Regions from separate parts of the Shewanella sp. SM87 genome, predicted to be linked through region 2. Evidence: riboswitches for the same ligand, from Rfam matches in the RefSeq annotation. Region 2 holds a riboswitch; the other holds the start of a gene.
What was found. Region 2 has a riboswitch for cobalamin ahead of L5M11_RS12930 (ABC transporter ATP-binding protein). Riboswitches for the same ligand answer to the same signal wherever they lie in the genome.
Positions count from the first base shown of each region.

Region 1: linked by a shared signal. The riboswitch ahead of L5M11_RS15620 (TonB-dependent receptor) and the one ahead of L5M11_RS12930 (ABC transporter ATP-binding protein) in region 2 are both predicted to bind cobalamin.

Region 1 is NZ_JAKKSC010000019.1:82,830-91,778, reverse strand. It holds partial or broken gene L5M11_RS15630 (transposase domain-containing protein) at 1-2, opposite strand, end outside; gene L5M11_RS15625 (HDOD domain-containing protein) at 123-851, opposite strand; gene L5M11_RS15620 (TonB-dependent receptor) at 1,131-3,092, opposite strand; cobalamin riboswitch at 3,201-3,436, opposite strand; gene L5M11_RS15615 (hypothetical protein) at 3,571-5,013, opposite strand; gene rihA (pyrimidine-specific ribonucleoside hydrolase RihA) at 5,248-6,204, shown strand; gene rbsK (ribokinase) at 6,224-7,135, shown strand; gene azu (azurin) at 7,430-7,906, shown strand; gene L5M11_RS15595 (DUF3103 domain-containing protein) at 7,994-8,949, opposite strand, start outside.
Region 2 is NZ_JAKKSC010000014.1:111,693-120,641, reverse strand. It holds gene L5M11_RS12935 (FecCD family ABC transporter permease) at 1-1,114, opposite strand, end outside; gene L5M11_RS12930 (ABC transporter ATP-binding protein) at 1,098-1,988, opposite strand; cobalamin riboswitch at 2,088-2,295, opposite strand; gene L5M11_RS12925 (histidine phosphatase family protein) at 2,517-3,242, opposite strand; gene metH (methionine synthase) at 3,512-7,246, shown strand; gene L5M11_RS12915 (hypothetical protein) at 7,644-8,054, opposite strand; gene L5M11_RS12910 (hypothetical protein) at 8,122-8,553, opposite strand.

The DNA.
Region 1 (8,949 bases), on a different contig from region 2:
ATGAGGTCATCGGATTTTGATCTTTTCAGCGAGATCGTCAAGCGATCTGTCTTAACTGATCGGCATTATGCGAATGCAGGCTTTTTTATTGAGTCAAATGACTATTTCATAGCATCGACAAATTACAGCGGATTCATCAACAATCCACGCATAGACAAGACACGGCGCAGTATCAACCCTGATGAATTAGGATTACGGGTCTGACGCAAATTATGGGCGATCATAAATTCTTGACGCAGATCCTGATCGAGATCTAACGCCTCGAACGCTTCGATGGTTAAGGTCTGTTGTTGATTATCAATCAATGACTTAATCACACTTAAAGGAAATGACTGTTCGGCATTAGCATTTAAATAGGCAAATGCGGTCAGTGCGATAATTTGGCCGAACACACTGAACAGAGCTAAGGTTTGTACTTCGTCAGCATCAACCTCCACACCTTCCATATCCGCTAAGCTATCTACCGCATCCGTTGCAATATCTTCAGTCAGCTTCCAATAACCTTGGACCAACTTTTTATAGGGCTGTGGCAGTTCATCGAGGCGTTCTTTTAAATAGAACGTAAAGGCGTAGCGATAGATATTAACTTGACCTAAGCGGATCAAAGCTTCTTTCAACGAGCGAGTTTTGTGATTTTCCACTACAGCAGCCTGTGCGGAATTACTGCGCATAAGCATGTGCGCTGCCAATGCGGGATCGCTCGAGATAATGTCAATCACATTACGAATGTCGCCTTCAGCAAGGATCGCTTTTTTGAGTGGAATTAGAATCCCTCGGCGGCCAATCACTTGCTCTTCGTTCGCTATGATAGCTCTAACTTGAGTAAAAACCTGTTGCTCAAGATCAGTCATAAGACACTTTACACCTGTTTATTAACAATAAGATGATTCGGTTACAGCTCACATCATACCTAAAATACTAAGAATTTCAGCCATAAACAGCAGAGTAAAATATAAATTACTCCTATTTAGTGATGACTGCCCGCTAACACTATAGATAACGACAATTAAACCACTCTACTAAAACGATATTCAAGACTATACCTATTTTAAGATTTATTCTTTGAACTCAGCGTAAAAACTAAAAAGCCAGACTGAGTCTGGCTTTGTTATTAGATAGCTCATTAATATTTAGAAGCGGTAGCCCACAGTGAAACGAATATCACGGCCTCGACCTGAGTAATAACCATTATATGTTCCACCACCATAATAGCCTGCGCTAACATAATCTTTATCGAATACATTATCGATACGCAGACTGGCAAGCCAAGCATCACGATTATAATTCAAGGCTAAATTACCAAGCACGTAACTTGCTAGCTTATCACCTTGATTAGCGTTATCGCCTTCGATAAAACGATCCCCCGTGTAGATAGCTTCGGCAAATACTTGGAAATGCTCAGCAAAATCCATGCTGACATAACCGCGTCCCGTGTGTTTTGCCACCCAAGACAGCTCTTTGCCATCGTTAGCACCATCGGTAAATTCGGCGTCGGTATAGTTATATTCCAGCCCTAGCTGCAGCGCTTTAGTGATCTGCCAATCCCAATCGGCACCCGCGCCATAACGACGAGAAGCGTCAGCATTGACGTTTGCACCGTTGAAATTTCCACCAATGGGTTTAACTGCACTCGAGTCATAAACAATTTCATCCTCTAAATCGAGACGATATAGGCTGACTCGCAGAGTTTGACTAGCGACAGCCCAATCCCAACCCGCCTCATAGGAACGGCCTGTTTGCGGCTTTAAGCCAAATACGCCCGGCGATGTATAAGCTTGCTCATCCACTTTGGCAAAACGGAAGTTATCATCGGCGCGCACATAGAGTCTGTGCTCCGCAGTTGGGCGGTAATTTAAACCCAGTTCGAATGCGTGGGCATTTTCGTCTAAATCCATGCCATTAGGATAGACATTGCCATCGACTAACTCATCGGTCACTCGTGCATAACGACCACCCACAACGTAACTTAAAGTATGGCTTAAAGGCACTGTAGCTTGTAGATAGGCGCTTTGCATTTGCTGCACATTACTGCGCGCCATAGTGTCAAAATCAGCCTTGCCACGGCTGATGTCTAAACCTGTGACTAGGTTTAGCTCGCCTTGACGCGTGCTGTAATTCGCTAACGCTTTAGGGCTAAACATTAACAGTGAGCGTGTGTTATGGCTGTTCGCCCCCCAATTAAGAGAAGACACTAAGGTATCGCTGTAATCTAAATCCGCCGCCAGCGCCCAGTTTTGATTAAGCTGATGCTTGTAACCCGTTCGCGCCGCAGTGGTCATCTCGTGGGCATACTCTACCTTATTTGATGAAGCACGGGGATCGTCTTTAAATTGCTTTTCAGTAAGCGAGCCCGGATTTTCACGATCGTTATCGTAGTAGCTGGTTTCAACAAAGAACGAGTCTGTGGCTGTTTTATATTGAATGCGGCCAAGAATAGAGCCGGTTTCGTTGGCATTATGCTGGCGATAGTTGTCACCTTGGTTGTAACTACCGGTGAAAAAGTAACGCCAATCTTTGTTGATCGCGCCAGACACATCACCACGACCTTCATAGGTATCAAAGCTACCGCCAGATAACTGCACGCTGCCGCCAGTATTTTCAGGGGACTTAGTGACAATATTAATCACCCCGCCCACGGCTTGATCGCCATAAAGTACACCTGCACTACCCGATAAAATTTCAATACGATCCACTTGATTAAGCGGAATGGCATTAAGGCTAGGTGCGGCGATATCGATATTATTGAGACGACGACCATCAAGTAAAATCAGCGTGTTATTAACGGCAGTGCTGGCGCTAAAACCACGCATAGCAAAGCTAGTTCCAATATTGTTATCCGAAATTTGAATACCGCTTTGACCGCGTAAGACGTCGGTCAAATTAGTCGCGCCACTCATTTCAATAGCCGCGGCATCAATCACATTCACATTGGCGGCAATATTTAACGGGGTCTTATCAGAGCGGCCGATCACGACAAGATGCTCGTCGACTTTAGCTGTGCTGGTATCGTCAGCCGCCATAACGGGCGCGATAATTGAAAAACTGCAAAGGCTGCCGATCAGCAGCGCGATTTTTGTTGGATTTGTTCCCATTTTACCTTTAACTCCTGCAAGGAAAACGGGGCATTGACGCCACGATACCGTTAATTCAGTCGTAAATACTGACGGTGATTATCGCATTTTGAGATCTGCCCACCGAAATCTCAAAAACACCTTTAGGGCCGGTCTCCGGACTTAGGCTATGTTAATCCATTAAAAGTTAGATTAACGCGAGACTGACCTTTCACATTCTGACTTTCGGGTTCAGTCTTGAACACACCAATCAAACGCGGTCTTCTCTCACCTTTTACCGTTGCGGGGGCAGTGCCAGAATTTCACTGGCTTCCCGATTATCTCACGACACTATCATCGTAAGCACCACAGAAGGTTGACTCAAAATTAGGTTCAAAGGGCGTACAATCTGTTAACGCCCAACAAGGCTCAGAGCATATCAGACCTGAGCGCGCGCATTATAGACGTCTATACGGATGAAAGTCCATTAATCTCAAGTTAGCGAGAAAACTCACATGAGCTAGAAAACACCATCCCAGTTTTTTGCCGCAGGTTTTGGTCTGTCTTTGCTCAAAATCGCCTGACGCTGCTCAGGGGTTTCGCATTGGGCAACGGGAGTAAAATCCAGCGGTTTAATCACTAACGAGTCAGCAGGTTGCACTGGCGACTTGTCGAACATTGGCAAATTCATCGACCAAGAGACCAGCTCCCCCTTTTCGCTGATGCCAACATAACCGTCATTTGCGCCATCTAACCAAGTAAGGCGCGGAATACGTGCAATCAACTTCTCCACATTTTCACGGTTGGCGCGATAACCAACAGGCACCACTTTGCCATCGGGACGCGTAAACACAAAGGAGGCAGGCCCTTGGGTAATGATGCTGCCTTCCTGCCAATATTTATCAAGAATCTCTTGGGCATAGTGAAACCCAAACATATGAGCGTAATCAGTATCGTCGGCCACTATTTGCGGCACGGCCTTATCCCGCAGTAATAAAAAGCCTGAGCCAATGCTGATAATCTCTTTTACCCCTGTGATATTGGTTTTTTTAATCCAATCGACACCACAGTTAATCCCATCGCCCCAAAAATGCGCATCCCCCGTAGGACTTAAAATCGCAAAGGCACAATTGTTTGCCGTCATACTCGCCACATCCTTTAAGGCGCTGCGGATCGAGTAAGCATCACTGCGCCAACCCCAACTCACCACAGTGCCGTCCTTTTTCAAGGCGGCATAGGTGTGTTGAAAATATTCGATCTTCGCCACATCCGTAAGCTGCGGGAGTAACTTTTTCATATTGGTCGACTCTTCAACCTGCCCCCAAATCACAGCACTGCCCTCTTTTTTGAGGGCGACAAAACTGCGTCCTCTGGCGAAGATATCGACAACATCAACTAATTGATCCTGCACATGTAAGCTATTGCCGCCGTAGGGGCCATAACCCCAAGTGTGTACCTTGCCATTAGCATCAAGGGCCGCAATGGCCTCTTGATTAGCGAACAACTTGGTAATATTGGTCATGCGGTTTTGCAGGGCTTTGTCGAGGCTCAATTTCCCTACATTACCCCAGTAAACCACAGTGCCATCTTGACGTAGCGCGGCAAACCCGTCCTTAACTGGGACGATTTGCTTAACTTGCTTAAGCTGCCCCGTCACCTCGCGGCTATCACCACCAGCATAACTGTCGCCCCAAGTAATCACCTCACCAGATTGTGTTAACGCCGCAAAGGCCGAACTGTTGGTGACTACAGTCTCGACTGTGGGTAAATCACAGGGAATATGGCGATACTGTGGACTCGGATTTTCCTTAAGTTGGAGCAGTTTGCCGTTATCAAACTGTAGCAATGACTCGTTATTACTTTCCACAACGGCCATAGGTTGAGGATCGCTACAGCCAGAGATCTGCATGGCAACCATGCCCGCGAGTAAAGCCTTAGGCCAAGTGATTCGATGAGTGAGCATTACTTATTTCCTTGTATTTGCTTGGATATGTCATTCAATGTTGTGCAGCGGACAGAGCGAGAATGGATTTACCTAACATCGCCTAGTGTCAAAAATGGGCAGAATTCTAGCAGCTTGTTGATAAAAAGACGAAAATGCTCACAGTTTACTCTGCAAGTCCCCTCCACAGGCTAGCGCCTAACTGATGGCATGCTATTCTAAGCACCCATCAGCGCTGTTTAAAGGAGTAACAGTATGACTCGCCCTATTATTCTGGATTGCGATCCCGGCCATGACGACGCTATTGCGCTCATTTTAGCTCTCGCCCATCCAGAGCTGGTTCCACTGGCCGTCACCACCAGCGCCGGTAACCAAACGCCGGATAAAACGCTCAATAATGCCCTGCGGATCTTAACCTTATTAAATCGCAGTGATATTCCTGTCGCTGGCGGCGCCGTCAAGCCATTAGCTCGCGAATTAATCATTGCCGACAATGTTCATGGTGAAACCGGACTCGACGGCCCTGCATTGCCAGAGCCCAGCTTTGCGCCACAAACACTCAATGCCGTAGAACTGATGGCCAAGAAAATTCGCCAAAGCGATAAGCCAGTAACCTTAATTCCCACAGGGCCACTGACTAACATCGCCCTTTTACTGGCGAGTCATAGAGAGTTACACGATAAAATTGAGCGCATTGTGCTGATGGGCGGCGCAGCCGGTGTCGGCAATTGGACACCTGCCGCCGAGTTTAATATTTTTGTCGACCCAGAAGCCGCCGATATTGTCTTTAAATCCGGTATTCCCATCACTATGTGTGGGCTCGATGTGACTCATCAGGCGCAAATCATGGATGAAGACATAGAACGCATTCGCGCGATTCAAAATCCAATTGCTCAGTGCGTCGCCGAATTATTGGATTTCTTTATGATTTACCACAGAGATCCTAAATGGGGCTTTATTGGTGCGCCATTGCACGACCCCTGCACTATCGCTTGGTTGCTTAAACCTGAGCTATTTGAGGCGCAAGATTGCTGGGTAAGTATTGAAACCCAAAGTGAGTTGACCTTAGGCATGACAGTGGTCGATCGCTATCAGCTAACAGGTAAAGCCGCCAATGCGACTGTGCTGTTTGGGATCGATAGGCAAGGCTTTGTCGATTTACTGGTAGACAGTTTACGCGTCTATGATGCAACTTATCTCAATCGCAGATAAAAATGACAGTGAGTCTTCTATGAGCCAGATACTCGTTATCGGCAGTGCAAATGCCGACCATGTGATGAAATTTGAGTACCTGCCCGCTGCAGGGCAAACCTTAATGAGCCGAGATTACCGCCTCGAACAGGGCGGCAAAGGGGCCAATCAAGCCGTCGCCTGCGCACGCTTAGCCAAATCAGGTTCACGCACTGATTTTATCTGCCATCTCGGCCAAGACAGTATCGGCGATAATATGCGTCAAAGCTGGATGAATGATGGCATCAGTGCGGAAGGGATCCGCCAAATAGCCGGACTGAGCACAGGCACTGCCATGATTTTTATCGGTGATAACGGTGAGAATACGATTGGCGTTGCCGCAGGTGCCAACGCCAGCCTTTCACCCGATGACTTAGAAGCTCATTACGCCCTGTTTGCTAATGCGGAGTACTTGTTAACACAATTGGAAACGCCCGCTGCCACAGTGGCAAAGGCGCTGCAAATAGCCAAGAATCTTGGCGTGACGACTGTACTAAATCCTGCTCCAGCGACGGCACTTGGCCAAGATGTACTCAAGTGGGTAGATATTATTACCCCCAATGAAACCGAAGCAGAAGCCTTAACGGGAGTTGAGATCAACCATCTTGATGATGCACAAATGGCAGCGCAACTTCTCCACCAGCAGGGAGTAAAGATTGTGGTCATAACCTTAGGTAACCGTGGCGCATATATCAGCAGCCCAGGTTTTAATGGGCTAATACCTGCGTTTGAAGTGCAGGCCATAGACACAGTCGCCGCAGGGGATACCTTCAATGGCGCCTTAGTTGTGGGCTTAAGCGAGGGCATGTCGATTGCTGCAGCCGTGGGATTTGCCAATGCAGCCAGTGCCATTACTGTCACTCGCCCAGGTGCACAACGTGCGATTCCCTATCGACAGGAGCTTTCGTACTAAAAACGTAAGACGTTCTGAAGTAGACGCCCTGCGTTAGAACCTACAAATTATCATTTATAAATCAAACATATAAATAATAACTTCTGAGTACTTAGTTCACTCCAACTAAGTACTCACCTATGTTTACCGCTAACAATTTTGCCGCCAATAACAATGTAAGCTTTCAACCGAAAGTTGCATATACATAATTTACACGCTGATTTCATTCCCATTTAATGAAGATTGCTTATGCTGGCAGGTGCATGTCCGAGTCAAAACGGCTCGGCTACCCTTGTTCAAATAAGGAAGTACCAGATGAAAGCAAAAAGCACAGCTTTACGTAACGTGACCAGCACTAGCCTAATCGGCCTAGGATTATTATTCGCTAGCCAAGCGAGTGCCAACGAATGTGAACTGAAAATTGCCGCCACTGATGCAATGCAATTTGACACTAAAGAGCTGTCTGTACCTGCAAGCTGTAAAGAAGTGACCTTAACCTTAACCCACTCAGGCACCTTGCCAAAAGCAGCCATGGGCCATAACTGGGTATTAACTAAGGCAGCCGATATGTCAGCAGTAGCAACTGAAGGCATGAGCGCCGGTCCTGATGCAGCCTATGTCAAAGCCGGTGATACGCGCGTTATCGCACACACAGATTTAGTGGGCGGTGGCGAATCAACGTCGATCACCTTTAGCACTGCCGGTATGAGCGCCACCGAAGCCTACCAATTCTTCTGCAGCTTCCCAGGTCACTGGGCGATTATGCAAGGCAGTTTCAAGTTAAAAGCTTAAAGGAATGGCTTAGCCTCACCTTAAGTTAGTCAATAAAAAAGCGGATCTTAGGATCCGCTTTTACATTTCAGCCATTGCACTAATCCATCATGGTCTTGGTTGGATGACTAATGGCGCAAAGCTCGTCATCGCATTACCGTTAGCGCCGTTCAAGTTAGGATATTCAACCCCTTCCTGTAAGGTGTAATACACGTCGACAAAGTCATCGTCATTGGTGAACCAAGCATCCGGCATCACACTTAAAATACCATTGGTGATTTGCGGGATCAGCGCATAACCCTGAGCTTCAGGATCGGGGATCGACTTTAAGATCTGCTCCGCCGCTTCCAACAACTTAGTGGCCAACACTTTATAGTTAGTGCCATCGTCATGCTCCATTAGGATCATGTCCGCAGCCGCCCAACGATAACGCTCCCAATGTATGATGATTTGATTCGGATAATAGGTCGTATCCGCATAATCTAAATAGGGCATTTCGACGATATCGAGCACAGGCTCTTCACGGCTTGGATCAACCCCAGTCACTATGCCGTAAATTTCGGCACGACCAGAAATCCACGGCTCATGGTCATCCTTCAAGGATATCTGTTTGATCACTGTGGTTGAAATAGGCTTGTCTGCCACCACCTGTGTTTGCGCACGGCTCAGTAGTGCGCCCTCTTTTTTCGCTGACTGCGCCTCGGCAAATGTCGCCCGCATCACCTCTAAGCCAGCCACAAAGGCTTTTTTACTATCGATACCAACCACAAACACCGGCTGCTGCGGCAGGTTATACACGTCTAATTGATGCACTTGCCCATAAATATCAAAGGCTTCAATATAATCCCACTGACGCTCGTCACCATCGGGCTCATAGGCAAATAGAGGAGACTCACCTTGCTGCCATGGGGTTAACATGGTTTCATCCGCCAGACGCACTTGCACCAGAGAATCTGCTTTGGCACTTAAGCCCTTCACTCGGCGAATTGATGCATCGGCTTTGGTGATCACATGATCATTGAGCCTATGTTGGGACAGAATCTCATCGGCATTCACTGCTAACT
Region 2 (8,949 bases):
GCTTACGCAAAATCAGCAAAAAGAACATGCTACCTATGGCGGCCGTGATAATGCCCACGGGCAACTCTTGATTACCCAATAAACAGCGCGCTAATACATCAATCCACACCATAAATAATCCGCCCACCAGCGCCGTTAATAAAATCGGCTGACGACCGGGAAACAGCATGCGTACTGTGTGGGGGATCATTAACCCGACAAAACCGATACCGCCGCAGGTAGCCACCAAAATAGCGGTAATCAAGGAGCAGAGCAGCAACATATTGAGCCGCAGCTTAGGCACATTCACCCCTAAGGTATGCGCCGTTTCATCCCCCGCCTGCAACGCCATGATCTGCCGTTTCATGCCTAAAATAATGAATAAACTCGCACCAATCACCAGTGTCGGCAGTACTAACAAGGACCAACTGGCCTTAGCGAAACTGCCTAAACTCCAAAACAGCACAGAGGCTGTCGCCTGCGGACTGGCGAAATACAGCAGCAGACTCGTTAATGCGCCGAACATAAAGGAGGTCGCCACACCAGAGAGCAACATGCGCTCCACTTGACTATTAAGCCCGAGCCCAGACAAGGCAAGCACTATCAACACCGATAAACTCGCGCCAATAAAAGCGCCCAAGGGTAAGCTAAACCAAAGTAATCCAGACAAGGCACCCGAACCGCTAAAAAGCCCAGAATATGCCGCCATGCCCGCATTATCAAAAAATCCAGAGCCAGTGAATAAGGTCAACATCACCACAGCGCCAAAGGACGCGCCTGAGCTAATGCCAAACAAATAGGGATCGGCGAGCGGATTGCGAGTCACGGTTTGCAACACACTGCCCGCCAGAGACAAACCCGCACCCGCCACAAAGGCGAGTAAAATGCGCGGTAGCCTGAGCTCCATCACGATGCGCTCAGTCATACCATTGGCTTGGGTGAGGTTCGTCGCCTTATTGATAAATACTTGAATAACATCCGTAAAACTGATGTTCGCCGCACCAAAACTCGTTGCGGCAATAGGCGTTATCAAAGTGATGATACCTAATACGAGCAGCATCAGTTGTTGTCTCGTCAACGGTGTCACGATACGCCCCAAATATGAGATGAAATATTGTTTACTCCCCTGAGTCATCCGCCCTCGCCTCGCTCAGGCCATGATCTACATGGTGATAACCATAAAAATAGCTGATTAAGGGCTTTTTATGTTGTGGATGGGGCGATACCTGAGCACACACGCCAAACACATCGCCAATTCGCGCCTCGGTTAATACTTCGGTTGGCGTCCCCATAGCGCTGACTTCCCCGTTATGGATCAACAACAAACTGTCGCACAGGGCACTGGCTAAATTAAGATCATGAATAGAGGCAATCACGCTAATGCCAAGACTACGCACCAATTCGAGGATTTGAATTTGATAGCGCACATCGAGGTGGTTCGTTGGCTCATCGAGGATTAAAAGCTGCGGCTGCTGCACTATGGCGCGGGCAATCAAGGCGCGTTGCTTTTCACCGCCAGATAAGTGTTCATATTGTTGGTGCATCTTATGGCTCAAGCCGACTTTCTCTAAAGCCTTAGCAATACGTTCAATATCACAGCTCGAATTGGTATCGAACATGCCCTTGTGGGGCGTTAAGCCCATGCTGACCAATTGCTCTGTGGTGAGGTCAAAATAGTGCGGTGTATCCTGCTGCACTACGGCGACGCGACAGGCAAACGCCTTGGGCGACAAGCGCTCAATATCTTGATCAAAAAGGGTAATTTTGCCCTGAGTCGGGCGAACAAACCGATACAAACAGCGCAGCAAGCTAGACTTGCCCGCACCGTTAGGCCCAATCAGCCCCAGCATCTGCCCCGTTGGCAGCGTAAAGTTAATATCGGAAAGTATGGTTTTGCCATCGATACACCAGCTCAACTGGCTCACATTGAGCGCGACTGACGGGCTCGATGATGGGTTAGTGTCACTGTCATTCACGGGGCTGTTAGTTTGGATTGCGGAAAGTTTCACCTAAGCGGCGCTCCTATCGAGTCCAAACCTGTATAAAAAAAGGTTGTGCACATTGTCATCTGCTCCCTCGAGTCACCCGCTCGAGAACTAAGGCTGCACGCAGCGATAACAGAAATAGGCAGGTCTCCTGACTTGTAGAAAAGAAGGAGCTAGGCTCTAGAATCTAGAATCTAGAATCTAGGTGCTTCTTTAAACTACTCACAGTTGCGGGCACAGTTCGGGCTGACTGACGAGCAGCTCCCCGATTCCCTATTATGTTTGGGTTGATATGCTCTTTGTTAACAACGCCACTGTGAATAAAAACAACGGAGCGATTCGAACAAAGAGAGTCTATTCCCAACACCTATTTCTGCGACGTTATCACTCATTGCGCATGTAATACGCTATCTCGTTCAAACGTCAGGGAAAAGCATTATCCTACATCTATCCCATTAGGCAATGCTGTTTAAATCAGAATATTTTCATGTCAGCTTATTCTCGCCAAACAATCACGCCTACACCATATCGCCTAGGTCGTGAAATAAGGCCTCAACACCTGCGCCCACTCGGCCAATCTAAACGCCAATAGCAGGCACCCTGTTCATCTTGCAGCACATTAATGCTCACCACGGCCGCCACGGGTAAATCGAGTTGACTATAAAACCCCACCGCCCGTTCAACCCCTAAGGCACGCGCCATTAAGTGACGGATCACCCCGCCGTGGGTCACGACCCACACTTGAGTGGCTGGCATATTGTCAGCGGTTTCATTAACGGCACTGTTTTCATTACCCATTTTATGTGAGTCAAGGGTCAATCGTTCAAACTCGGCGGCGAGTATCTGGTCAATCGTCCCATTCACCCGCGACTCAAAACTTGCCATAGTTTCACCATTAGGCAGCGGAGTTTGCCAAGGGTTTTGCCAATACGCAGCTAAGCGTTCGCCCTTTTGTTGATACAGTTCATCGAGCCGACAACCGTCCCAATCACCAAAATCAATTTCCTGTAAACCCGACAAACACTGCGCCTGCAATGGCCTTGACTCAGATATCAGTGCCGCTGTCGAATGCAACTCGGCGGCAAAAGCGTGGGCAAAATCGGCGCAGCGGCGTGAAATCGAGCTATAAATCGCGCTACACACGCTGGCCTGTGACTCAACTGCTGCCGACATTTGTTGCCAACCCTTTTTACTCAAAGGCACATCCACACGACCCCGCAAGATCGCGCCGCCTTCACACTCACCGTGGCGCAACAATAACAATCGAACTTGTTTCATATATGCCTTTTTAGTTAGGGACTAGATGCTAGGAACTCAAGCCGAGGGCCTAAATTCTTGATTCTCGATTCTCGCTCCTAATGCCTTTGACTTTCATCTTGCCCTGACAATCATAAGTCGCGTATTATGGACGTCTATACGTTTAAATGTCCAAAACAAATTTTTAAGAACAAGTATTCAAAAAATGTCGGCTGACGACAATAAAATGCACTTAGCATAACAATGGCCGATTTTTGGACTTAACTTAGCTGTATTTAAGGTAACTATTTATGACGATACCCTCTACCAAAGCCAGCCAAATATTAGCAGACATTCGCAAACAGCTTGCAGAGCGCATTCTGATCTTAGACGGTGCCATGGGCACTATGATCCAAGGCTACAAGCTGGAAGAAGAGGACTATCGCGGCGAACGCTTTAAAGATTGGCATACGGATGTCAAAGGTAACAACGACCTCTTGGTGTTGTCACAGCCTCACATCATCAAACAAATTCACACCGACTACTTAAACGCCGGTGCCGACATCATTGAAACCAACACCTTTAACGCCACCACCATCGCCATGGCAGACTACGACATGCAGTCGCTGTCCGCCGAAATTAACTTAGTCGGCGCGCGCCTCGCCCGTGAAGCCTGTGATGAAGCCTTTGCTGCCACAGGCATTCCACGCTACGTCGCCGGTGTGTTAGGCCCCACTAACCGTACGTGTTCGATTAGCCCTGATGTGAACGACCCTGGCTATCGCAACGTCAGCTTCGATGAGTTAGTGACTGCTTACAAAGAATCCACTAAGGCGCTGATTGAAGGCGGCGCGGATATCATTATGGTCGAGACCATATTCGATACCTTAAACGCCAAAGCCGCGCTGTTTGCGATTGAATCCGTATTCGATGACTTATTCGGTAAGCATTCTAAAGACAGATTGCCGATCATGATTTCGGGCACCATTACCGATGCCTCTGGCCGCACACTGACTGGCCAAACGACCGAAGCCTTTTACAATTCCCTTCGCCATATCAAGCCCTTATCTATCGGTCTTAACTGTGCACTTGGGCCAAAAGAATTACGCCCCTATGTGGAAGAATTATCCCGCATCAGTGAGTGTTATGTGTCGGCGCATCCGAATGCAGGCCTGCCGAACGAGTTTGGCGGTTACGATGAAACCCCAGAGGACATGGCGAACGTGATCGAAGATTGGGCGCGCGAAGGCATGCTTAATATTATCGGGGGTTGTTGTGGTAGTACGCCTGAACATATCCGCGTGATCCGCGAAGCGGTGAGCCGTCACGATCCACGTATTTTGCCAGACATTCCGGTAGCTTGCCGCTTAGCCGGTTTGGAACCACTGACTATCGATGCCCAATCCCTGTTCGTTAACGTGGGTGAGCGCACCAACGTCACAGGCTCGGCTAAGTTTTTAAAGCTGATCAAAGAAGGCAAGTTTGAGCAAGCGCTTGATGTGGCTCGCGAGCAGGTCGAAAGCGGCGCACAGATCATCGACATCAACATGGACGAAGGCATGCTAGATGGCGCCGAGATCATGCACAAGTTTTTAAACTTGATAGCCTCTGAGCCCGACATCAGCCGCGTACCTATTATGATCGACTCATCCAAATGGGAAGTGATCGAAGCTGGCCTCAAATGTATTCAAGGCAAGGGCATAGTTAACTCTATTTCCCTCAAAGAAGGCGAAGCCAAGTTTATCGAGCAAGCCACCTTAGTGAAACGCTACGGCGCGGCGGCCATTATCATGGCGTTCGACGAGCAAGGTCAGGCCGACACTAAGGCGCGTAAAATCGAAATCTGTACCCGCGCCTATCGGGTGCTGGTCGACAAGGTCGGCTTTCCGCCAGAAGACATCATCTTCGACCCGAATATTTTCGCCATCGCCACAGGTATCGATGAACACGACAACTATGCCGTCGATTTTATTGATGCCATTAAAGCGATTAAAACCACCCTGCCCCACGCGATGATTTCGGGCGGCGTGTCGAACGTGTCGTTCTCGTTCCGCGGTAACAACCCAGTGCGCGAAGCGATTCACGCCGTATTCCTGTACCACGCCATCAAAGTCGGCATGGACATGGGGATTGTCAACGCGGGCCAGTTAGCCATTTACGACGATATCGATCCTGAGCTTAAAGTGCGGGTCGAAAACGTGGTGCTTAACTTGCCCTGCCCAGTGGAAGGCTCAAGTAATACCGAGCAGTTACTTGAAATCGCAGAGAAATTCCGCGGTGATGGCGCGCAGGTGGGCAAGAAAGAAGATTTAGAATGGCGCAGCTGGCCAGTGAGCCAACGCTTATCCCATGCGCTAGTGAAAGGCATTACCGAATTTATCGATGAAGATACCGAAGCCGCTCGCCAAGAAGCAAAACGTCCGCTGGATGTGATTGAAGGCGCCTTGATGGACGGCATGAACGTGGTCGGCGACTTATTCGGCTCGGGCAAGATGTTCCTGCCGCAGGTGGTGAAATCGGCGCGGGTAATGAAAAAAGCCGTGGCCTACTTAAACCCCTATATCGAGCTGGAAAAGGTCGAAGGCCAATCTAACGGCAAGATCTTGATGGTGACGGTAAAAGGTGACGTGCACGATATAGGTAAAAATATCGTCGGCGTGGTGCTCGCCTGTAACGGTTTTGAGGTATTCGATTTAGGCGTGATGGTGTCGGTGGAGAGAATTCTCGACGCCGTGAAAGAACACAATATCGATATCATCGGCATGTCGGGCCTCATCACTCCGAGTCTGGACGAGATGGTGCATAACGTGAAAACCTTCCACCGTGAAGGCTTAACCATTCCGGCGATTATCGGCGGCGCCACTTGCTCTAAAATCCACACAGCGGTAAAAATTGCGCCCCATTATCCCCATGGCGCCATTTATATCGCCGATGCGTCCCGCGCCGTGCCTATGGTGAGTAAGCTCATCAACAACGAGACTCGCCAAGCGACCATAGACGAAACCTATGCCGAATACGACGACATGCGCACTAAGCGCCTATCCCAAGCCAAGCGCAAAGAGATAGTCTCACTCGAAGCGGCCCGTGAAAACCGCTGCCAACACGATTGGGCCAATTACACCCCGTTCACGCCAAACGTGCTCGGTCGCCAAGTGTTTGATCATTATCCATTAGAAGACTTAGTCGAGCGTATCGACTGGACACCGTTTTTCCGCTCGTGGGAACTGCACGGCCATTACCCTGAAATCCTCACCGATAAAGTGGTCGGCGTCGAGGCGCAAAAGCTGTTCGCCGATGGTCAGGCTATGCTCAAACAAATCATCGAAGAAAAGTGGCTCACGGCGAAAGCGGTTATCGGCTTATTCCCAGCCAATACCGTCAATTACGACGACATTGAGCTCTACACAGATGAGTCACGCACCACAGTCGAAATGACCACGCATCACCTGCGGATGCAGCTTGAACGTGTCGGCAACGACAACTTCTGCCTATCCGACTTTGTTGCGCCAAAAGACTCAGGCGTCGCCGATTACATGGGCGGCTTTGCGGTGACCACAGGCCACGGCATAGACGAACATGTGGCACGTTTTGAAGCCAACCACGACGACTACAACGCCATCATGCTCAAATGCTTAGCCGACCGTTTGGCCGAAGCCTTTGCCGAGCGGATGCACGAACGGGTACGTAAAGAGTTTTGGGGTTATGCGGCCGATGAGCAGTTAAGCAACGAAGCCTTAATCCGCGAGAAATACAAAGGCATACGCCCCGCACCGGGCTACCCAGCTTGCCCAGACCACACAGAAAAAGGCTTGTTATGGGACTTGCTCAAGCCCGATGAGACTATCGACTTGAACATCACCGAAAGCTACGCCATGTTCCCCACAGCGGCAGTATCGGGCTGGTATTTCGCACACCCGAAATCCCGCTACTTTGGCGTGAGTAACATCGGCCGCGATCAAGTGGAAGATTATGCGAAGCGTAAAGGGATGAGCATTGCGGAAACGGAGAAGTGGCTGGCGCCAGTGTTGGATTATGATCCAGAGTAATCTGGATCGGACTTACGCTAACGCGGTTTGAAAAGCTGATTCAAACTTCGTTTGAATTTATAAATCAAAATCAAAGTCGTGGAATTCCATTCCACACCAGGGCAAGAAGGGGATCAACAGCAATCCCCCTCTTGCATCTCCCCTTGCCGCCCCTAGCGAAGTTACATGCATTAGTTTCCGGTCTCATACTCCAATAAAAATCGCCTAACGGCTCAGATGGCACATCCATGTGCCCCCGAGCCTGCGCCATCATCCATGATGTCGCCACGGCATTTTTATCTGCGTATTTCGACAACTTCGCCGGGGATCGGTAAACTTCTGTGGCATTTAGAGTTAACTTTTCGCATTGAAAGAGTTATGCCAACTCCACACGCCTTATTGTCCTCAACTTACCAATTTATATAGTAGACTCAAGCTTATTATTGATACTTTTATAAACTAAATATAAGTGTATCAACTCAACCAAAGCGAAATTAACTATTACGACGGTGAAATATTGACAATGACCCATAGCCCATAAGTTAAATAAAAATAAAACTTCTATAAGTCGAAATTTAGACCATTTAAAGTAATTTGACGGATAATCTTTACCTATAAGCATTGGTAACAGTTTCAAATTAAAAGTGACTGCAATAGCAATATACACACAGAGCATACTAAGTAACGAAAACAATAATTTAAAGCTAAAAATATTCATCTGCATAAAAATCGATTCAGATTTAAATTCAACCAAAAAATCAACAGCAAGGCCGATAACAAGTGTCAAAGCAAGCACTATGCTCATACCCAAAAAACTAATTTTTTTCATAAAACTCTTAAATCATCCCTAAAATAAATCAATAAACACAGTCAGCGAAACATCTTGAAAGTGAAAATTAACCCAATAAATTCAACCCATTATACTTTTTCATAAGTATATTAAAAACAAAGAACAAGGTCAGAAACATGAGTGTTTTTACAAAGATATCGATAAAACGTAATGGACTCATCCCGCCAGCTAATAACACATCGAAAACAGGCATTAATGGCAGCACAACAAATGTAAAAAATGAAGTACCTAACACAGAGTAAATAAAATACCTTGGATACCCAACTCGATTAATAATCAAAGCACATGCTAAAGAAAATATGATCATCAGTGGAAGATGTATCCAAAAGCAAAATACAACTATCCCCAAGTTTTCACTTAATGCTTTTACATTGAAAGATAACAGTAAATCCCACCACCATTTGCTATCGACAGACAACCCACTTCCATGCATAAATATCGACACAGCTATGCCGAAGATAATCACTAAAAACTTCAATTTACCTCCAATGGAATGCACTCTATTCAGAGTTACACTGGCCTCAATTTCAAATTAAAAATCTACATCAAGGTCGTGGGGCTTCACCCCCTGATTTTTTTATCAAGAGTCGACCAAGGAGGACTGCTCGTCCTATCCTCCTTGGATTCTCCCTTGCCGAACAACGTCCTTGTTTAACTGCCAGTTCGCCATCCATGGCTCTCGTTCGTAACACTGCTACGCAGCACTCACCCTAGCGAAGTTACATGCATTGATTAGTGGCTTCGTGCTTATTCAAAAATAGCTAACGCTTCCGATGGTTCCGCTTTACATCCCTAAAGCCCTCCAGTTCGGCAATCCCTGCCTCTCGCTCATAAGCACGAAAATCATCGATTTTCATTCGCCCCTTCACCGAAA